4 regions of the Afifella sp. H1R genome follow, and region 2 is predicted to be linked to each of the others. Evidence: predicted binding sites of a transcription regulator. Region 2 holds the regulator's gene; each other region holds the start of a gene.
What was found. The regulator PhoB, encoded in region 2, activates phosphate uptake and scavenging genes when phosphate is short. The targets are predictions, from matches to a motif close to TGTCATNNANCTGTCAT.
Positions count from the first base shown of each region.

Region 1: L0F51_RS08995 (CehA/McbA family metallohydrolase) is a predicted target of PhoB. The motif match lies at 1,994-2,010, and genes of this name have one in related genera.
Region 3: phnC (phosphonate ABC transporter ATP-binding protein) is a predicted target of PhoB. The motif match lies at 1,387-1,403, and genes of this name have one in related genera.
Region 4: L0F51_RS08920 (glycerophosphodiester phosphodiesterase family protein) is a predicted target of PhoB. The motif match lies at 1,964-1,980, and genes of this name have one in related genera.

Region 1 is NZ_JAKEDY010000001.1:1,880,403-1,884,830, forward strand. It holds gene galE (UDP-glucose 4-epimerase GalE) at 3-1,040, shown strand; gene L0F51_RS08995 (CehA/McbA family metallohydrolase) at 1,060-1,959, opposite strand; gene L0F51_RS09000 (IclR family transcriptional regulator) at 2,073-2,906, opposite strand; gene L0F51_RS09005 (LysR family transcriptional regulator) at 3,188-4,096, opposite strand; gene L0F51_RS09010 (ABC transporter ATP-binding protein) at 4,193-4,428, opposite strand, start outside.
Region 2 is NZ_JAKEDY010000002.1:361,113-365,540, forward strand. It holds gene pstA (phosphate ABC transporter permease PstA) at 1-56, shown strand, start outside; gene pstB (phosphate ABC transporter ATP-binding protein PstB) at 165-911, shown strand; gene phoU (phosphate signaling complex protein PhoU) at 932-1,618, shown strand; gene phoB (phosphate regulon transcriptional regulator PhoB) at 1,636-2,331, shown strand; gene upp (uracil phosphoribosyltransferase) at 3,408-4,052, opposite strand; gene L0F51_RS13320 (phosphopentomutase) at 4,177-4,428, opposite strand, start outside.
Region 3 is NZ_JAKEDY010000001.1:1,856,302-1,860,729, reverse strand. It holds gene phnK (phosphonate C-P lyase system protein PhnK) at 1-10, shown strand, start outside; gene phnL (phosphonate C-P lyase system protein PhnL) at 14-718, shown strand; gene L0F51_RS08880 (DapH/DapD/GlmU-related protein) at 715-1,338, shown strand; gene phnC (phosphonate ABC transporter ATP-binding protein) at 1,472-2,350, shown strand; gene phnD (phosphonate ABC transporter substrate-binding protein) at 2,407-3,414, shown strand; gene phnE (phosphonate ABC transporter, permease protein PhnE) at 3,478-4,287, shown strand; gene L0F51_RS08860 (DUF1045 domain-containing protein) at 4,311-4,428, shown strand, end outside.
Region 4 is NZ_JAKEDY010000001.1:1,864,685-1,869,112, reverse strand. It holds gene ctaD (cytochrome c oxidase subunit I) at 1-991, shown strand, start outside; gene L0F51_RS08930 (cytochrome c oxidase subunit 3) at 984-1,628, shown strand; gene L0F51_RS08925 (cytochrome C oxidase subunit IV family protein) at 1,625-1,927, shown strand; gene L0F51_RS08920 (glycerophosphodiester phosphodiesterase family protein) at 2,069-3,337, shown strand; gene phnF (phosphonate metabolism transcriptional regulator PhnF) at 3,375-4,124, opposite strand; gene phnG (phosphonate C-P lyase system protein PhnG) at 4,232-4,428, shown strand, end outside.

The DNA of each region.
Region 1 (4,428 bases), on a different contig from region 2:
GCATGCAGGCCACCGTTCTGGTTGCCGGCGGCAACGGCTACATCGGCAGCCATGTCGTGGTCGAGCTGGCACGGGCGGGCTATCGGCCCGTCATCGTCGACAATCTCGCCAATTCGCATCCCGAGGCTGCGCGCCGGGTCGGCCAGATCGCCGGGGCAGAGATCCCGCTCCTCGTCGGTGACATTCGCGACGCCGCCTTTCTCGACCGGGTTTTCATTGAGAACGCGATCGACGTCGTCATCCATCTCGCGGGCCTCAAGGCCGTGGGCGAGTCCGTCGAGAAGCCGCTCGCCTACTACGATGTGAATGTCGGGGGTGCCGTCTCGCTGTTTGAGGCGATGGCCCGCCACGCGGCGACACGGCTCGTCTTTTCGTCCTCGGCCACCGTCTATGGGGAACCGCAAACCGTGCCGATCGACGAGAGCTTTCCGGTGGGTGGGGTCACCAACCCCTATGGTCGAACCAAGATGATGATCGAGGAGATCATCACCGATACGGTCGCCGCCGACATGGCCTGGCAGGCGATCAGCCTGCGTTATTTCAATCCCGTCGGCGCCCATGAGAGCGCACTCATCGGCGAAGATCCGATGGGCATTCCGAACAATCTCTTTCCCTATATCGCCCAGGTCGCGGTTGGGCGGCGGGACCATCTGCGCGTCTTCGGCGGCGATTATCCGACCCACGACGGTACCGGTGTGCGCGATTACATCCATGTCGTCGATCTCGCCCGGGCTCATGTGAAGGCGACGGAAGCGCTTCTTTCCGGCGGGGTGGCGTCCGGCACGCACCGGCCGATCAATCTCGGCACCGGCCGGGGCTACAGCGTCCTCGACACCGTGAAGGCCTGGCGGCGAGCCACCAACCGGTCGATCCCTTACGAGATCGTGGAGCGCCGCGCCGGCGACATCGCCACCTGCTACGCCGACCCGAAGCTCGCAGCCGAACTTCTCGGCTGGCAGGCCGATCTCGACCTCGACGCCATGTGCCGCGATCACTGGCGGTGGCAGAGCGAGAACCCGAACGGCTACACCGGAGATTGAGCCCGAGCCTCAGAGAGCCTCAGTCGAGCCGGACCGGGTTTGACCACGCAAGACGCCCGGCCGCATCGGCAACGATGAGGCGGAACCAATCACCTTCGAAACGCTCGCTCGACAGGCGTACGCGCGTCAGGTCCCGCCCCCATTGGTTCTCCGATTTCGCGCCACGACCGACAAGGGCGACATTGACCGCCGGCGAGCATTCCACCAGCACCTCGCCATCGGCGATGGAAAACCCTTCGATCACTGGACCCTGGCTGGAATAGAAAAGGCCGGCCTTGAGCGCCTCCAAGAGCGCTTCGGGCGTGTTCTCCGCAGCCTTCACCATCACCCAGGCTGCGAGCCCTTCCTCATATTTGAAATGCGTATCGTCGGACGCAAAGGCGGAGAGCGCATAGCCTTCGTTCAGGAGCTCATCGAGAAGATAGGTCCCGTCGGCACGCGCGGTTTCGAGATCGCAGGTGTAATTGTAGATCTCGACGGAATGGGCATGCGCCGCCATCGCACGGCCGTCTTCGATCGTGAGACCGGACCATTGCGGATGGGCGATCCCGACGAAGGCGCCCGCCTCACGCGCCCGCTTCGCGAGCGCGAGCCCGTCCTCGGCCTTGCCGGTCGCCTCGAAATCTTCAGGCAGCCCGGCGGCCAGAATATGCCACAGCTCGCCATGGCTGGTCGCATCGGCATGAAGTTCGGCACCGAGAAGCGTCGTGAAGCCCGTGCTGCGAAACGGCCGCGTATCCGTGACCGGAAAATCGAAGCGGCTGAGAAAATGATCCGACAGGCAGAGAAAATCGTAGCCGGCGTCGCGGTAATGGGCGCAGACCGCCTCAGGCGACAGCCCCCCGTCCGAGCGGTCGGAATGTGTGTGAAGATTGCCGCGCCAGAAACGGCCCGGCGCCTGAAATGCCCGCATACCCATGGAGAAGCCCCTCACTCAACCGAGGAGAAGCGATATGACGCCTCCATGGCAAGGCAATGACAGAAGGAAGGATGAGCGCGCGTGCGATCGAAACTGGTTTCGACGAACGTCCTTCAGGCGGCTTCGCTCGTCAAATTCCAGCCGAGCTGGCTCGAAATCTGCCGGGCAGCCGCCATGTTGCGCTGGATGATGGCGGCGAACGCGGCACCGCGCGCATCCATGCCGGCGACCGAAACGCCGAGCCCGCCAAGCACATTGCCGCTCGCATCCCGGATCGGCGCGGCTGTGCACACCGTCGCCGGGCGAAATTCGCGGTCGTCGACGGCATAGCCCTGCACGGCAACGGCAGCGATCTCCCGGCGCAATCTCGCCTCGTCCGTGATGGTATTGTCCGTGTAGGAACGGATTTCCACTCGCGCCAGAAGCGCATCGAGAGCAGCCGGTGACAGTCCCGCGAGGAGAACCTTGCCGAGCGCGGTGCAATGGGCGGGACGATGGCTCAGAGTATGAGACGGAAGGCGGCCCTGGGGCTCGGCCTTTTCCAGATAGCAGATCTGGCCGTCGACGAGCGTCGCGATTTGGACGGTCTGGCCGATGGTGGCGCACAAATCCCGCATGATGGGACGCGCGAGGCTCGTGAGCTCGCCGCGCGATTGCGCACCGGGCTGCAGACGCGCGAGGCTCGGACCGATGCTCCAGGTGCGCGTCTTCGGCCGCCAAAGCGCATAGCCGCCATCCGCCAAACTGCGCAAAATGCGCAAAACAGTACTTTTATGCAGGCCGACGCTGCGACTGACTTCCGTCAGGGAAAGCGGTTCCTCGGCCGCGGCCAGAACTTCCAGGATGCCGAGCGAACGATGCAGCACCTGGATGGAAGATCCAGACGAAGCGCGCGCATTTCCTGCACTTTCGTCGCCATTTGGTTGATCCACCGTGACACCGCTCATCTTCTTAATCCCGACACGTGCCGCAGGAAATCGGCACCTCATAGGCCAATCATCGCGCCGTCCATGCAGTCTCGCACGACCGACTGCACCCACATTCGCCTCTGCAAAGGCAGCCACAAAGCCAAGCCACCAGCAAAGGCGAGGAGGAATGAGCCATTCTTCTGATCAAATTTCAAGTATCATATGATGAAATTGATGCAATCTGGCTTGGGCGAGGCTGACCTTAAGGTTAGATTGTCGCTCCAGCGCCGCGGCAGACGCGCGTTTTCACCCAAAATTGCTCAAACGTGCGACAAAAGAACATCCCCGTTCTGATCGGTCAATCGACCAATCAGAGCCCGCGCCGCGCTGCTGGCATAACGGTCAGGATGGCGCAGCAGGGAAAAATCCCGGCGCGGCAGATCGACGGGGACGGATTGAAGCCGGCCGGAATCGATCGCTGCCGCGACCACATGCTCGGAAATGATGGTTGCGCCGGCACCCGCCTCGACGGCCTCGCGCACGGCCTCGTTGCTCGGCAGAACGAGCGAGATCACCAGATCGTCGACTTTGATTCCGTCCCGCGAGGCGAGTTCTTCAAGCACGGCACGCGTTCCCGACCCGGCCTCCCGGATGACCCAGGACAGCGATGTGAGATCGACCCCGCCCGCCTCGCTCGCCACGGGCAGGGCGCGCCCCGCGGCAACCACGAGCACCAGCCTGTCGCGGTCGACGAGGCGACGGAGGAGCTCCGTATGTCGAATGGGTCCTTCAACGAGACCGAGATCCGCCCGCCCTTCGGCGACGGCATCCTCCACCTGGCGGGTATTGCCGATAACGACATCCAGGCCCACGCCCGGAAAAGCTTCGTGAAAGGCCGCAAGGCGGCGCGGCAGCCAGTAATTGGCGATCGTCTGGCTGGCCGCGATGGCGACGCTGCCGCGGGCGGGATCCGCGATGTCCTCGAGAACATTCTGCGCCGAGGCCACCCGCTTGAGGACAGCGCGTGCCTCCGGCAGGAAGCGCTCGCCCGTCTCCGTCAGTTCGATGCCCCGCCCCACCCGGTCGAACAGGCGGGCGCCATAGCGTTTTTCCAGCGCGGCGATCGCCGCGGAAGCGGCCGACTGTGTGAGGCCGAGCGCCGCTGCCGCCCGGGTGACGTGCCGCCGCTCGGCGACGGCCACGAAGACGCGCAATTGATCGAGGGTCATGCCGCAATGATCGACGCAAATGTTCGATCAGACAATACGCATGCGGAGGTCCGATGAATCCGAGTTTCGGCGCGCAGCGCCTCAAGCGGCTCCTTGTCAGGCGATGCGGGTACCGTCCTGCGGATCGAAAAACACGGAACGCATCATGTTGAAGGCGAGCTTCACCTGTCCGTCTTCTTCGATCGGGCTGTTGGCCCGAAGCCGCGCTGTGAACTCCTTGCCGCCGAGATGCGTGACGACATAGGTGTCGGCGCCCGTCGGCTCCACTATCTCCGCCCGGCAGGTCGCCTCCACGAGGTGGCCCGCCTTCTGGTCGGCAGCATCCGGATCCG
Region 2 (4,428 bases):
TCAGCCTCAATGCGATCGCGATCCTGCTGCGCCAGCGCATCGAGCGGCGCTGGTAACTGGGAGAATTCGCCATGAACGATATCAGCCACAGCCCGAGCGCGGCCAAAGCCACGGCGACGAAAGCGCCGCCCGAAGTGCCGCAGGAGAGTGCCGCCGTGCCGAAAATGCGCGCCGAGAAAGTTTGCGTCCATTACGCCGACAAGCAGGCCCTGTTCGACGTCGATCTCGACGTTCCGGAGAATCAGGTGATCTCGCTGATCGGCCCGTCCGGCTGCGGAAAATCCACCTTCCTCAGATGCCTCAACCGGATGAACGACACGATCGACATCGCGCGCGTCTCCGGCCACATCACGCTCGACGGCGAAAACATCTACGACAAGGCACTCGACGTCGTGGAGCTCAGGGCCCGCGTCGGCATGGTCTTCCAGAAGCCGAACCCGTTCCCGAAGTCGATCTTCGAGAACGTCGCCTACGGGCCGCGCATCCATGGCCTCGCCTCCGGCAAGCGCGACCTCGAAGAGATCGTCGCCACGAGCCTGCAGCGCGCCGGCCTCTTCAACGAGGTGAAAGACCGGCTCGACGAGCCCGGCACCGGCCTCTCCGGCGGTCAGCAGCAGCGCCTGTGCATCGCCCGCGCGATCGCCGTGAACCCGGAAGTCATCCTGATGGACGAGCCGTGCTCGGCACTCGACCCCATCGCCACCGCCAAGGTGGAAGAGCTGATCGACGAACTGCGCGAAAACTATACGATCGTCATCGTCACGCATTCGATGCAGCAGGCGGCGCGCGTCTCGCAGCGCACGGCCATGTTCCATCTGGGTTATCTCGTCGAGGAGGGGCCAACGGACATGATGTTCACCAACCCCACCGACAAGCGCACCCAGGACTACATCACAGGCCGCTTCGGCTAATCGGGAGAGGAGTGAGCCCCGTGTCTGAACATATCGTCACCTCCTATGACGAGGAATTGCGGGAACTCGCCCGCTCCATCGCCGAAATGGGCGGTCTCGTCGAACAGCAGCTCGACGAGGCGGTGAATGCGCTGTTGAGCACCAATGCGCAGCTCGCCCAGGACGTCATTCTCGGCGACCGCCAGATCAACCAGATGCACTACCAGATCGAAGAGCGGGCGATCCTCGTCATCGCCAAGCGCCAGCCGATGGCTCAGGATCTGCGCGAAACCGTTGCCGCGATCCGCATCTCGCACGATCTGGAACGCGTCGGCGACCTCGGCAAGAACATCGCCAAGCGCGCGCTCGCCATCGAGGATCAGCGGATGAACCACCAGCTTCGCCGCGGTGTCGAACATCTGGCGAGCCTCGGCCTGCGCCAGCTCAAGGACGTGCTCGACGCCTATGGCTCGCGCGACGTGCAGAAGGCGATCTCGGTGTGGCGCTCCGACGACGAGATCGACGCCATGTATGTGTCGCTGTTTCGCGAGATGCTCACCTACATGATGGAAGATCCGCGCAATATCGGCATGTGCACGCATCTTCTCTTCTGCGCCAAGAACATCGAGCGCATCGGCGACCACGCCACCAACATCGCCGAGACGATCACCTATCTCGTCACCGGCAAGCAGATGGAACGCGCGGCGACTGCGCCGTCCGCGGGTTGACGGAGTGAGCCATGCAGGTGCCCCGGATTCTCGTCGTCGAGGATGAAGAACCGCTGACGCTGCTTCTGCGCTACAACCTGGAGGCGGAAGGCTATTCCGTCGATACGGTGGGGCGCGGCGACGATGCGGAATTGCGCCTTCTGGAAGAGGCGCCGGACCTCCTCGTGCTCGACTGGATGCTGCCGGGCCTTTCCGGCATCGAACTCTGCCGCCGCGTCCGCATGCGCGAGGCGACCGCAAAACTCCCCGTCATCATGCTGACGGCGCGCGGCGAGGAAGACGAGCGCATCCGCGGGCTCGCCACCGGCGCCGACGATTATGTCGTCAAACCCTTCTCGGTGCCGGAGCTGATGGCCCGCGTGAAGGCGCTCCTGCGCCGCACGCGCCCGGAAATGGTCGCCGACAAGCTCGCCGCCGGCGATCTCGAACTCGACCGCGGCACCTTCCGCGTCTTTCGCGGGGGGCGCGAGATCCATCTCGGCCCGACCGAATTCCGGCTTCTGGAATTCCTGATGCGCAGCCCAGGGCGGGTCTTCACCCGCGAGCAGCTCCTGAACGGCGTCTGGGGCCGCGACGTCTATGTCGACGAACGCACCGTCGATGTGCATGTCGGCCGCCTCAGAAAGGCGATCAACCGCGGCCGCATGCGCGACCCGATCCGCACCGTCCGCGGCGCCGGCTACGCCCTCAACGAACAGTTCGTCACCACCTGATTTCTTCGGGACAGTCCCGCCGGGATCTGCGGTGATGAGGACGCGAGAGCTTCTTCGTTCCCGTGTGGCTTCGCTCCGACGTCGGCCAGGAAGCGCGTCCCCTCCGTCATCGCTGCAACTTAAGAACAGGGCCCCCTTCCTCTCCCCTCTGGGGAGAGGTGCCCGCGAAGCGGGCGGTGAGGGGTGGACGACAATCAGGCACCGCGCGGGATGGAAGACCACCCCTCATCCGGCGGGCTCTGCCCGCCACCTTCTCCCCACGGGGAGAAGAACGGGAGCGCTGCAACGCGCTTGCGGCGACACGCGTGTCCGCGCGGCTCCCGCACGAGGCAGCGAGAGCTTCTTGGTTCCCGTGTGGCTTCGCACCAGCGAAAGCCAGAACGTGCTCTCATCAGTGCCGTCCCAATGACCCTTATCGCTGCGCTTTCCGTGGCCGCTACGATTTCCGTGGCAGCTGCGATTGAAGAACAGCGCCTGCGGCAGGCTCCCTTCCTCTCCCCCTCTGGGGAGAGGTGCCCGCGAAGCGGGCGGTGAGGGGTGGACGACAATCAGGCACCGCGCGGGAGGGAAGACCACCCCTCATCCGGCGGGCTCTGCCCGCCACCTTCTCCCCAGAAGGGGAGAAGAACGGGAGCGCGCTGCAACGCTCTCGCGGCGAGAAGCTTGTCCGCGCGGCTCCCGCACGAGGCAGCGAGAGCTTCTTCGTCCGCCTGTGGCTTCGCACCAGCGAAAGCCAAGAACGTGCTCTCATCAGTGCCGTCGCAATGACCCTTATCGCTGCGATTTCCGTGGCCGCTACGATTTCCGCGGCCGCTGCAACTGAAGAACAGCGCCTGCGGCAGGCTCCCTTCCTCTCCCCTCTGGGGAGAGGTGCCCGCGAAGCGGGCGGTGAGGGGTGGACGAAGAACGGATCTCGGCGCGGGATGGAAGACCACCCCTCATCCGGCGGGCTTCGCCCGCCACCTTCTCCCCAAAAGGGGAGAAGAACGGGAGCGCTGTAACGCCCTTGCGTCAGATGCGCTCGTCATCCTCAAGGCGAGGGGAAGAGCGTCCAGCAGGCAACCCGCCGAAAAACCCTACTTCGTCCCGTACATGCGGTCGCCGGCATCGCCGAGGCCCGGCAGGATATAGCCGTGGTCGTTCAGATGGCTGTCGATCGCGGCCGTCACCACCGGCACGTCGGGATGAGCGGCACGGAAGCGTTCCACGCCTTCGGGCGCGGCGAGCAGGCAGACGAAGCGGATGTCCTTCGCCCCGCGCTCTTTCAGGCGCTGGATCGCGGCGATCGCCGAATTCGCCGTCGCCAGCATCGGATCGACGGCGATGACGACGCGCTCGTGCAGATCTTCCGGCGCCTTGAAGTAATATTCCACCGGCTGCAGCGTCTCCGGATCGCGGTAGAGACCGACATGGGCGACGCGGGCCGCCGGCACCAGATCGAGCATGCCTTCCAGGAGGCCGTTGCCGGCGCGCAGGATGGAGGCGAAGACGAGCTTCTTGCCGGCCAGGGTCGGCGCCTCCATCGTGGCGAGCGGCGTCTCGATCGTCGTCGTCGTCAATTCCAGGTCGCGCGTCGCCTCATAGGTCAACAGCGCCGCAATCTCGCGCAACAGACGGCGGAAACTCGCCGTGGACGTGCCCTTGTCGCGCATGATCGTCAGCTTGTGCTGCACCATCGGATGATCGACGACGGTCACATCCCGTCTCGTTGAAGCGTCCACGCCCCTCTCCTTCTCGTCTCTTGTTCGTCGGCGGCTTCTGTCTCACCCTGGGTGAAATGGGTCACGGCACCGAGGTCAACCCGCCGCCTTGAACCGAAAGGCGATATTCACCGGCGAAATCGCCTCAGATCAGGCTCGCGCCCGCGGCAAGAGGCGGCAGGGCAAGATGCGCCGACAGCGTCTGGCCGACATCGGCATAGGTCGAAAGCTCGCCCGCCGGACGCCCTTCGATGCCCGGGCCGAAGGCCAGAACCGGCACGGTTTCACGTGTGTGGTCGGTGCCCACCCAGGTCGGGTCGTTGCCGTGATCGGCCGTCAGGATGACGAGGTCGCCCGGCTTCAACAGCGCAAAGAGCTCCGGCAGGCGGCGATCGAA
Region 3 (4,428 bases), on a different contig from region 2:
GCAGGTGTGAGCGATGCAGCCCCGTCTTGAACTCATAGACGTCACCAAGAGCTTCACCATGCATTTGCGCGGCGGCATCCACATTCCGGTCGTCGAAAACGTCTCCTTTACGCTCATGCCCGGCGAATGCGTCGTGCTCGGCGGGCCGTCCGGTGCCGGCAAGAGCTCGATCCTCAAGATGATCTACGGCAATTATTCAACCGATCGCGGCGCGATCCGTGTCGCCGGCGAGGGGGATGTGATCGATATCGCCACGGCCGATCCGCGGCGTGTGCTGGCGGTTCGTCGCGACACGCTCGGCTATGTCAGCCAATTCCTGCGAGTCGTGCCGCGCGTCGCCTCGCGCGATCTCGTCGCCGAGCCGCTCGTGGAGCGCGGCTCTTCCCGCGAGGAGGCGCTCGCCAAGGCCGACGCGCTTCTTGCCCGCCTCAACCTGCCGGAACGGCTCTGGCATCTGCCGCCCGCCACCTTTTCCGGCGGTGAGCAGCAGCGCGTGAACATCGCCCGCGGCTTCATCGCCGGCCATCCACTCCTGCTTCTCGACGAGCCGACGGCTTCGCTCGATGCCAAAAACCGGGATGTGGTGGTTGCCTTGATCGAAGAGGGAAAAGCTGCGGGTCGTAGCTTCCTCGGGATCTTTCATGATGCGGAGATGCGCGCCGCCGTGGCCGATCGTGAGGTCGACGTGACCGCGTTTGCTCCGAAAGCCGCTGCATGACGAAGCTTTCGGAGACGCCGCTCGTTGCGCCAGACGCGGTGGTGACCGACAGCCGGCTCGGGCGCTATACGGCGGTCGGCGCGCGCACGCAGCTCCAGAACTCGTCCCTTGGCGATTATTCCTACATCACCGAGGACGGCAACGTGGCGCGCGCGACGATCGGCAAGTTCTGCTCAATTGCCCAGAACGTGCGGATCAACGCCTCCAACCATCCGATGTGGCGGGCGGGCCAGCACCATTTCACTTATCGCTCGAACGACTACTTCGACGATGCGGAAGCCGATGAGGGGCTTTTCGCCTGGCGCGAGGCGAACGCCATCACGATCGGCAACGATGTCTGGATCGGCCATGGCGCAATCCTCTTGCCGGGCGTGACGGTTGGCGATGGAGCGGTCATTGCGGCCGGCGCCGTCGTCTCCCGTTCTGTCGGCGCCTACGAGATCGCCGGTGGCGTGCCGGCGCGGGTCATCAAGCGGCGATTTCCCGAAGAGATTGCGGAGCGCCTTCAGAAGCTTGCCTGGTGGGACTGGCCGCATGCCTGCCTTCGCGCGGCGCTGGCGGATTTCCGGGCGCTTTCGGTCGAGAAGTTTCTCGTAAAGTACGAAGAAAAGGCCGTCTGATCAGTTGCTTGCGTGACCTCTCCCGAGGCTTTTCCGGCGACTTCGAAATGTCATGAAAGCGAAATCGAAGCGATAAGGTCGGCTGTTAGGGAACGGTTATCGATAAGCCCGGCAGGCCGGGCAGGTGAGGCCGATGCCCGTAACCGCTCCTTCGAATGTTCCTGCAGTTCGTGTCGAAAAGCTGTCGAAGCGCTACGGCAAGACGCTCGCCTTGCGCAATGTCAGTGTCGATGTCGCGCCGGGCGAGATGGTGGCGCTGATCGGCGCCTCCGGCTCCGGCAAATCGACGCTCATCCGCCATATCGCCGGTCTGGAGCGCGGCAGCGGCGACGAATGCCGCGTGACGGTGCTCGACCGCATCATGCAGGTGGACGGCCGTCTGTCGCACGATGCGCGCCGCATCCGGCGTGAGATCGGCGTCATCTTTCAGCAGTTCAATCTGGTCGGGCGCCTGTCGGTCCTGACCAATGTGCTCGTCGGCTGCCTCGGTAGCGTGCCGGCCTGGCGCGGAACGCTCGGCCTTTTCACGCGGGGCGAGCAGGAGAAGGCGATGCAGGCGCTTTCCCGTGTCGGCATTGCCGAGACGGTGCGGCAACGCTCGTCGACGCTCTCCGGCGGGCAGCAGCAGCGTGCGGCGATCGCGCGCGCGCTCGTCCAGGGGGCCAAGGTCATCCTTGCCGACGAGCCAATCGCCTCTCTCGATCCCGCCTCCGCGCGTCGGGTGATGGAGGCGCTCGGTGAGATCAACCGTGCGGACGGCATCACCGTCGTCGTCTCCCTGCATCAGGTGGAATATGCGCGCCTTTATTGTCCGCGCACCCTGGCTTTGCGCGACGGTGAGGTCGCTTTCGACGGCCCCTCCGCAGCCCTGACCGACGATTTCCTGCGCGAGATTTACGGCGATGCGAGCGAGGAACTCGTGCTGCCGGGCGCGCCACCCGAACGGTCGCAGCCAGCGAAACGCCCCGAGCCCGCCGTCGCCAAGATGGCCCGCGAATTGGCTGTGACTTGATCCGCCACGAGGCGGTGAATTCCCGCCCCCGCGGCGGAGCAATCGAGGAGTGAGACATGAATCGACTGACGAAAGGTATTGCCGCCGCCGCCCTCCTGGCTGCGTTCGGCACATCCGGCGCGTTTGCGCAGGATCAGCAGGAACTGAACTTCGGCATCATCTCGACGGAATCGAGCCAGAACCTGAAGACGGTCTGGGATCCGTTCCTTGAGGAGATGTCCGAGCAGACGGGCCTCAAGGTGAACGCCTTCTTCGCCTCCGATTATGCCGGCGTCATCGAAGGCATGCGTTTCGGCAAGGTCGATGTCGCCTGGTACGGCAACAAGTCCGCGATGGAGGCCGTCGATCGCGCCAATGGCGAGATCTTCGCGCAGACCGTCGATGTGGAAGGCAATCCCGGCTACTGGTCGGTGCTGATCACGCAAGCCGACAACGACAAGATCAATTCGCTCGACGACGTCTTGAAATGCGACAAGTCGCTGGATTTCGGCATCGGAGATCCGAACTCCACCTCCGGCTTCCTCGTACCGACCACGTTCATCTTCGCCAAGAACAGCGTGACGCCGCAGGATTGCTTCAAGACAGTGCGCAACGCCAATCATGAGGCGAACGCCATGGCGACGGCCAACGGTCAGGTCGACGTCGCCGCCAACAACACGGAAAACCTCCGCCGCCTGGAAGTGACGGCGCCGGAAGCGCGCAAGAAGATCAAAGTGATCTGGCAGTCGCCGCTGATCCCGTCCGATCCGCTCGTCTGGCGCAAGGATCTCGACGAGGAGACCAAGCGCAAAGTCTACACCTTCATCATGAGCTACGGCCGCCTCGGCAAGCCCGAAGAGGTCGCCGGAGCGCGTGAAGTCCTCGAGGGTCTTGGCTGGGCGCCGTTCAAGCCGTCTTCCGATGCGCAGCTCTACCCGATCCGCATCATGGAAATCACCAAGCAGGAAGCGAAGATCGAAGCGGCCGACACGATGTCGGACGATGAGAAGAAGAGCGACCTCGAAAAGCTCGATTCCGAGAAGGCCGAGATCGAAAAGCTGATGGACAAGGTTCCGCAGGCCTGAGGCTGCAACCCTTGTTGATTTGGCGCCGGACCCGAGGTCCGGCGCTTTTCACTGGAGAGACGAATGGCGGTTGCCACACAGGCTGAGAAGAAAATTCCGGTTCCTCCGCGCGGCTTTACCCAGCGGCTCTATGGCACCATCGTCTGGGGCGGCATCGCGCTGGTGCTGATCTGGAGCTGGGGACCGGCCGAGATGGTGCGCTTCCTCAACCTCTTCACCGATGCCGGCAATATGGCCGACTACGCCGGCGGCTTTCTCTCACCGAACTTCCGGGACTGGCATTATTACGTCGAGGAGATGATCCTCACCGTGCAGATCGCTGTCTGGGGCACGGTGCTGGCGATCGTCTTCGGGATTCCCTTCGCGCTTCTGTCGTCGTCGAACCTCGCGCCGATCTGGATCGTGCAGCCGGTGCGTCGCCTGATGGATGCGACCCGCGCCATCAACGAGCTCGTCTTTGCCGTTCTCTTCGTCACCGCGGTCGGGCTCGGCCCTTTCGCCGGGGTGATGGCGCTTTTCGTGCATAATACAGGTATTATCGCGAAGCTCTTCTCGGAGGCGGTGGAGGCGATCGATCCAAGGCCCGTCGAGGGCATCCGCGCCACCGGCGCGACGCGCCTGCAGGAGATTGTCTTCGGCGTTGTGCCGCAAGTCGCCCCTTTGTGGATCTCGTTTTCTCTCTATCGCTTCGAGACGAATGTGCGTCAGGCGACGGTTCTCGGCATCGTCGGGGCGGGTGGTATCGGCCAGGTGCTGTTTGAATCGATCCGCTCTTTCCTCTACGCCGAGACAGCGGCGATCATCCTGATCGTCATCGTCACCGTCTCCATCGTGGACATCCTTTCGGCACAATTGCGCAAAGTGGTGATCTGAGGAGACACCAACGAAAGATCCCCATGCGCGTCGCCATCTATTTCACTCCAGCCGTCGACCATCCGATCACCCAGGCCGCCAATGACTGGATCGGCCGTGATCTGTCCGATGGTCCGGTCCAGCAAAAGGCTGTGGGTGCCT
Region 4 (4,428 bases), on a different contig from region 2:
GGCGACGCCGGTGCTCGCCATGGCACTCCTCCTGATCGTGGGGGAACGCTGGTTCGGGCTTGCCATCTTCGATCCCACGCGGGGCGGCGATCCGCTGCTCTTCCAGCATCTTTTCTGGTTCTACTCGCATCCGGCCGTCTACATCATGATCCTGCCGGGCATGGGCGTCGTCTCGGAGATCATCACCTGCTTCGCGCGGCGCCGCGTCTTCGGCTACACGGCGATGGTCCTCGCGATCCTCGCGATCGCCGTCATCGGTTTCTTCGTCTGGGGCCACCACATGTTCGTCTCGGGCCAGTCGTCCTATGCGAACCTCGTCTTCTCGTTCCTCTCCTTCATGGTGGCGGTGCCCTCGGCGATCAAAGTGTTCAACTGGACGGCGACGCTGTTTCGGGGCCGCATCACCTTCGAGGCGCCGATGCTCTATGCGCTCGGCTTCGTCGGCCTCTTCACCATGGGCGGTCTGACGGGGCTCTTTCTCGCCTCCGTGCCGATCGATCTCCATGTGCACGACACCTACTTCGTCGTGGCGCACTTCCACTACATCATGGTCGGCGGCATGGTCTCGGCCTTCTTCGGGGGGCTGCACTTCTGGTGGCCGAAGATCACCGGCCGGCTTTATCCGGAACGCTGGGCGCAGGCGGCGGCGATCATGATGTTCGTCGGCTTCAACACCACCTTTTTCCCGCAATACATACTCGGCTATCTCGGGATGCCGCGGCGCTACCATGCCTATGCGCCGGAGTTTCAGATGTTCCACGTCGCCTCGACGCTCGGCGCGGTGCTTCTGGCCGTCGCCTATCTGATGCCGCTCTTCTATCTCGGCTGGTCGCTTTTCTTTGGGCGCGTTGCCTCGGCCAATCCCTGGGAGGCGACTGGGCTCGAATGGACGACGGCTTCTCCGCCGCCCCAGCACAATTTCTTTTCCACGCCGGTCGTCCGCGAGGATCCCTACAATTACCACCCGGAGGGGACACCGAAGGATGCGTGAGATCAGCCCCTTCGCTGGCATCGTTGCCGAACAGTTCGACGACCGTGGCCAGCAGCGGCAGGCGGCCGAGTTCGGCATGTGGATCTTCCTCGGCACCGAGGTCTTGTTCTTCGGCGCGATCTTTCTCGGCTATACGCTTTATCGCATGGCCTATCCGGCCGCGTTCGAGGAGGCCGGACGCGAGACGCTCGTCCTCATCGGCAGTGCCAATACGGCAATTCTCCTGATTTCGAGCCTGACGGCCGCACTTGCCGTGAAGGCCGCGGAATTCGGGCGTTCGCGCCTCGTCGTCAGGCTGATTGCGGCGACGATTGCGCTCGGCCTCCTCTTCCTGGCGCTCAAGGGCTACGAATATCACCACGACATCGAGAGCCATTTCGTGCCCGGCGATCCGCTTTTCGACCTGTCGGAACACGCCGTGATCTTCGTCTCCTTCTACTGGGCGATGACCGGCATCCATGCCCTCCATATGGCGATCGGGCTCGGGGCCTGGGCGGTCGTCGCGATCCTCGTCCATCGCGGGCGCGTCGTGCCCGACAAGACCAGCACAATCGAGGTCGTGGGCCTCTACTGGCACTTCGTCGATACGATCTGGATCTTTCTCTACCCACTTCTCTATCTCGTGGGGCGATCATGATGGTGGGGCGGAACGATCGGCGTGAGCCTGACCTGCGGCAGCTTCTCTTTCCGGAGTTGTTCGTCTGGGCGGCGCTGATGGTGCTCTTCCTCGCCTCCTGGTGGGTCGCCTATTGGCCGATCGGCATCTGGAAGGTGGTCGTCAATCTTGCGGTCGCCGTCGTGATGGCTGGCCTTTCCTCAGTGGTCTTTATGCATCTGGCGCGATCCGGGGCGCTGTTGCGCCTTGCCGCGGGCGCTTCCGGGCTGTGGCTCACCGCGCTCTTCGTCCTGACTTTCAGCGATTATCTTACCCGCTGACACCGGGACCCTTCTTCCTGCGATGCTTCATCTTCCCGTCATCCGCGCGACATTTCGTGTTTGCGCCCCGCGTATATGCGAGGTTTCGGCCCTGTGCGGTCCGCTTTGCCATCGCGTTTTGCCATCGAGGAAGATTAGCCCATGAAGCACGTTCTCGTTCGTTCGGCCTTTGCGGCCGGCGCCCTTTTGGGTGTGGTCTGCGGCTTTGCAGCCGATGCGCTCGCCCAGGATTCCCACCCGCAGGATGCGCGTCCGCAGGCGCAGCTCGGCCCGCGGCCTTTCTATCTCGTCAACGACATAGACGAGGGCGAGCTCAAGGATGCGCTGAAGGCCTGCGAGACTGGGCCGTTCTATCGCACGACTTTTTCCATCGGCCATCGCGGCGCGCCGATGCAGTTTCCCGAACACACCCGCCAGTCCTATCAGGCGGCCGCCGCGATGGGGGCCGGCATCATCGAATGCGACGTCGCCTTCACCAAGGATCGCGAGCTCGTCTGCCGGCATTCGCAATGCGATCTCGCGACGACGACCGATATTCTCGCCCACGACGATCTCGCTGCGAAATGCACGACCCCGTTCAGCCCGGCCTCCGGCGACAAGAAGGCTGAGGTGAAGTGCTGCACGTCCGATCTGACGCTTGCGGAGTTCAAGTCGCTCAAGGGCAAAATGGATGCGGGCAATCCGGATGCGACGAGCGTTGCCGAATTCATGGATGCGACGCCGTCCTGGCGCACCGACCTCTACGCCACGAACGGCGAGTTGATGTCTCACAAGGAATCGATCGCGCTCTTCAAGGATCTCGGGGTCAAGTTCACGCCCGAGCTCAAGGAGCCGAGCGTGGAGATGCCGTTCGAGGGTGAATACACACAGGATGACTACGCCGAGCAGATGATCGACGAATACAAGGAGGCGGGCATCGATCCGAGCGACGTCTATCCGCAATCCTTCCAGCTCCGCGACATTCTCTACTGGATCAAGAACGATCCGGAGTTCGGCAAGCAGGGTGTCTTCCTCGATGATCGTGACGAGACGCTCGAAGGCTTTGATGCCAACAATCCGGAGACGTTCGAGCCGTCGATGCAGGAGCTTGCCGACGAGGGCGTGAAGATCATCGCGCCGCCGAGCCATATGCTCCTCACCCTCGACGAGGCGGGAGAGATCGTGCCGTCGGCCTATGCGAAGGCTGCGAAGGAGGCGGGTCTCCAGATCATCACCTGGTCGCTCGAGCGCTCCGGCACGCTCACCGATGGTGGCGGCTACTACTATCAGTCGGTCAAGGATGCGATCTCGCATCCGGGCGACGAATACGAGGTGATCGACGTGCTCGCCAAGGATGTCGGCGTTATCGGCATGTTCTCCGACTGGCCGGCGACCGTCACCTATTATGCCAATTGCATGGATCTGAAGTAGCCGCCCAACCTCGGGCGCGAACACGGAAAGGGCGCCGTCAGAGGCGCCCTTTGTCGTTGCCGTCCTCTTCGATGACGATTTCCATGCGCTCCGCCGCAAAACTCGTCAGCGACAGATGCAGGGGCGTGCCGTCGGGTTCGACATTGAGCGATTCCGTCACGAGGACGGTCGCCCCGCGCGGCAGAGCGAGTTTCTCGTTTTCGGCGGGCTCTGCAGGTCGCGCACGCACCTTGGTCCAGCGGCGGACATAATCTTCGACCCCGTGATGGGCGAGTGCCCGGGTGATCGATCCCGTTTCGGCATAGACCGCCACGAGATTGGGAAACCGTTCGGCGGAAAACCAGCTCCTTGCCGTTGAGATCGGTACTCCGTCGGCGACGCTCAGGGTTTCGAGCGTGATGAGCGGCGTGCCCTGCGCGAGCTTCAGATGGTCGGCGAGCCAGACGGGCGCGGGCTCGATACGGCTTGCGATCAGGCGGCCGCCGGGCGCCCGCGCCTGACGGCTGACGATCTCGGAAAAGCGCGTGCGCCGCGAGATCGGATAGGCGAGGCGCTCCGAGGTGACGAAGGTGCCGCGGCCCTGATCGGAGCGCACCAGCCCCTCCGCGGCAAGCGCCGCGAGCGCGCGGCGCAGCGTGTGGCGGTTGACGCCAAAACGCTCCGACAAGGCGCTTTCGGAGGGCAGGGCCGTGTCGGCCGGCCAGCGCCCCGACAGTACCTCGCCGCGCAACAGATCGGCGATCTGGCGCCACAACGAAACGCCGGCTCCGCGATGCACATTCTCCATCGTCGTTTTCGTCCCCCGAGCGTCGGACCGTCATCGTTGTGTCAAGCTTGTCTGCCTATTGTATGCTTGTATATAACAATAGACAAGTTGAAGCTCGAGGTTCCGACATGGCAGACACCGCCGGCGCAACTCGCGACCGGAACGCGGCCGCTTCCGAGGACGCGGACCTCGCGACGGAAACACTCAAGCGGCGCCGGGAGGTGCTGTCCGTCCTCGTGCGCGCCCGTGCCGATGAGCTCGACGGGGCCTTGAGAGCGCTTGATCCTTCGCCGGAATTCGAGGTGCTGAGGTCTCCGGAATTCGG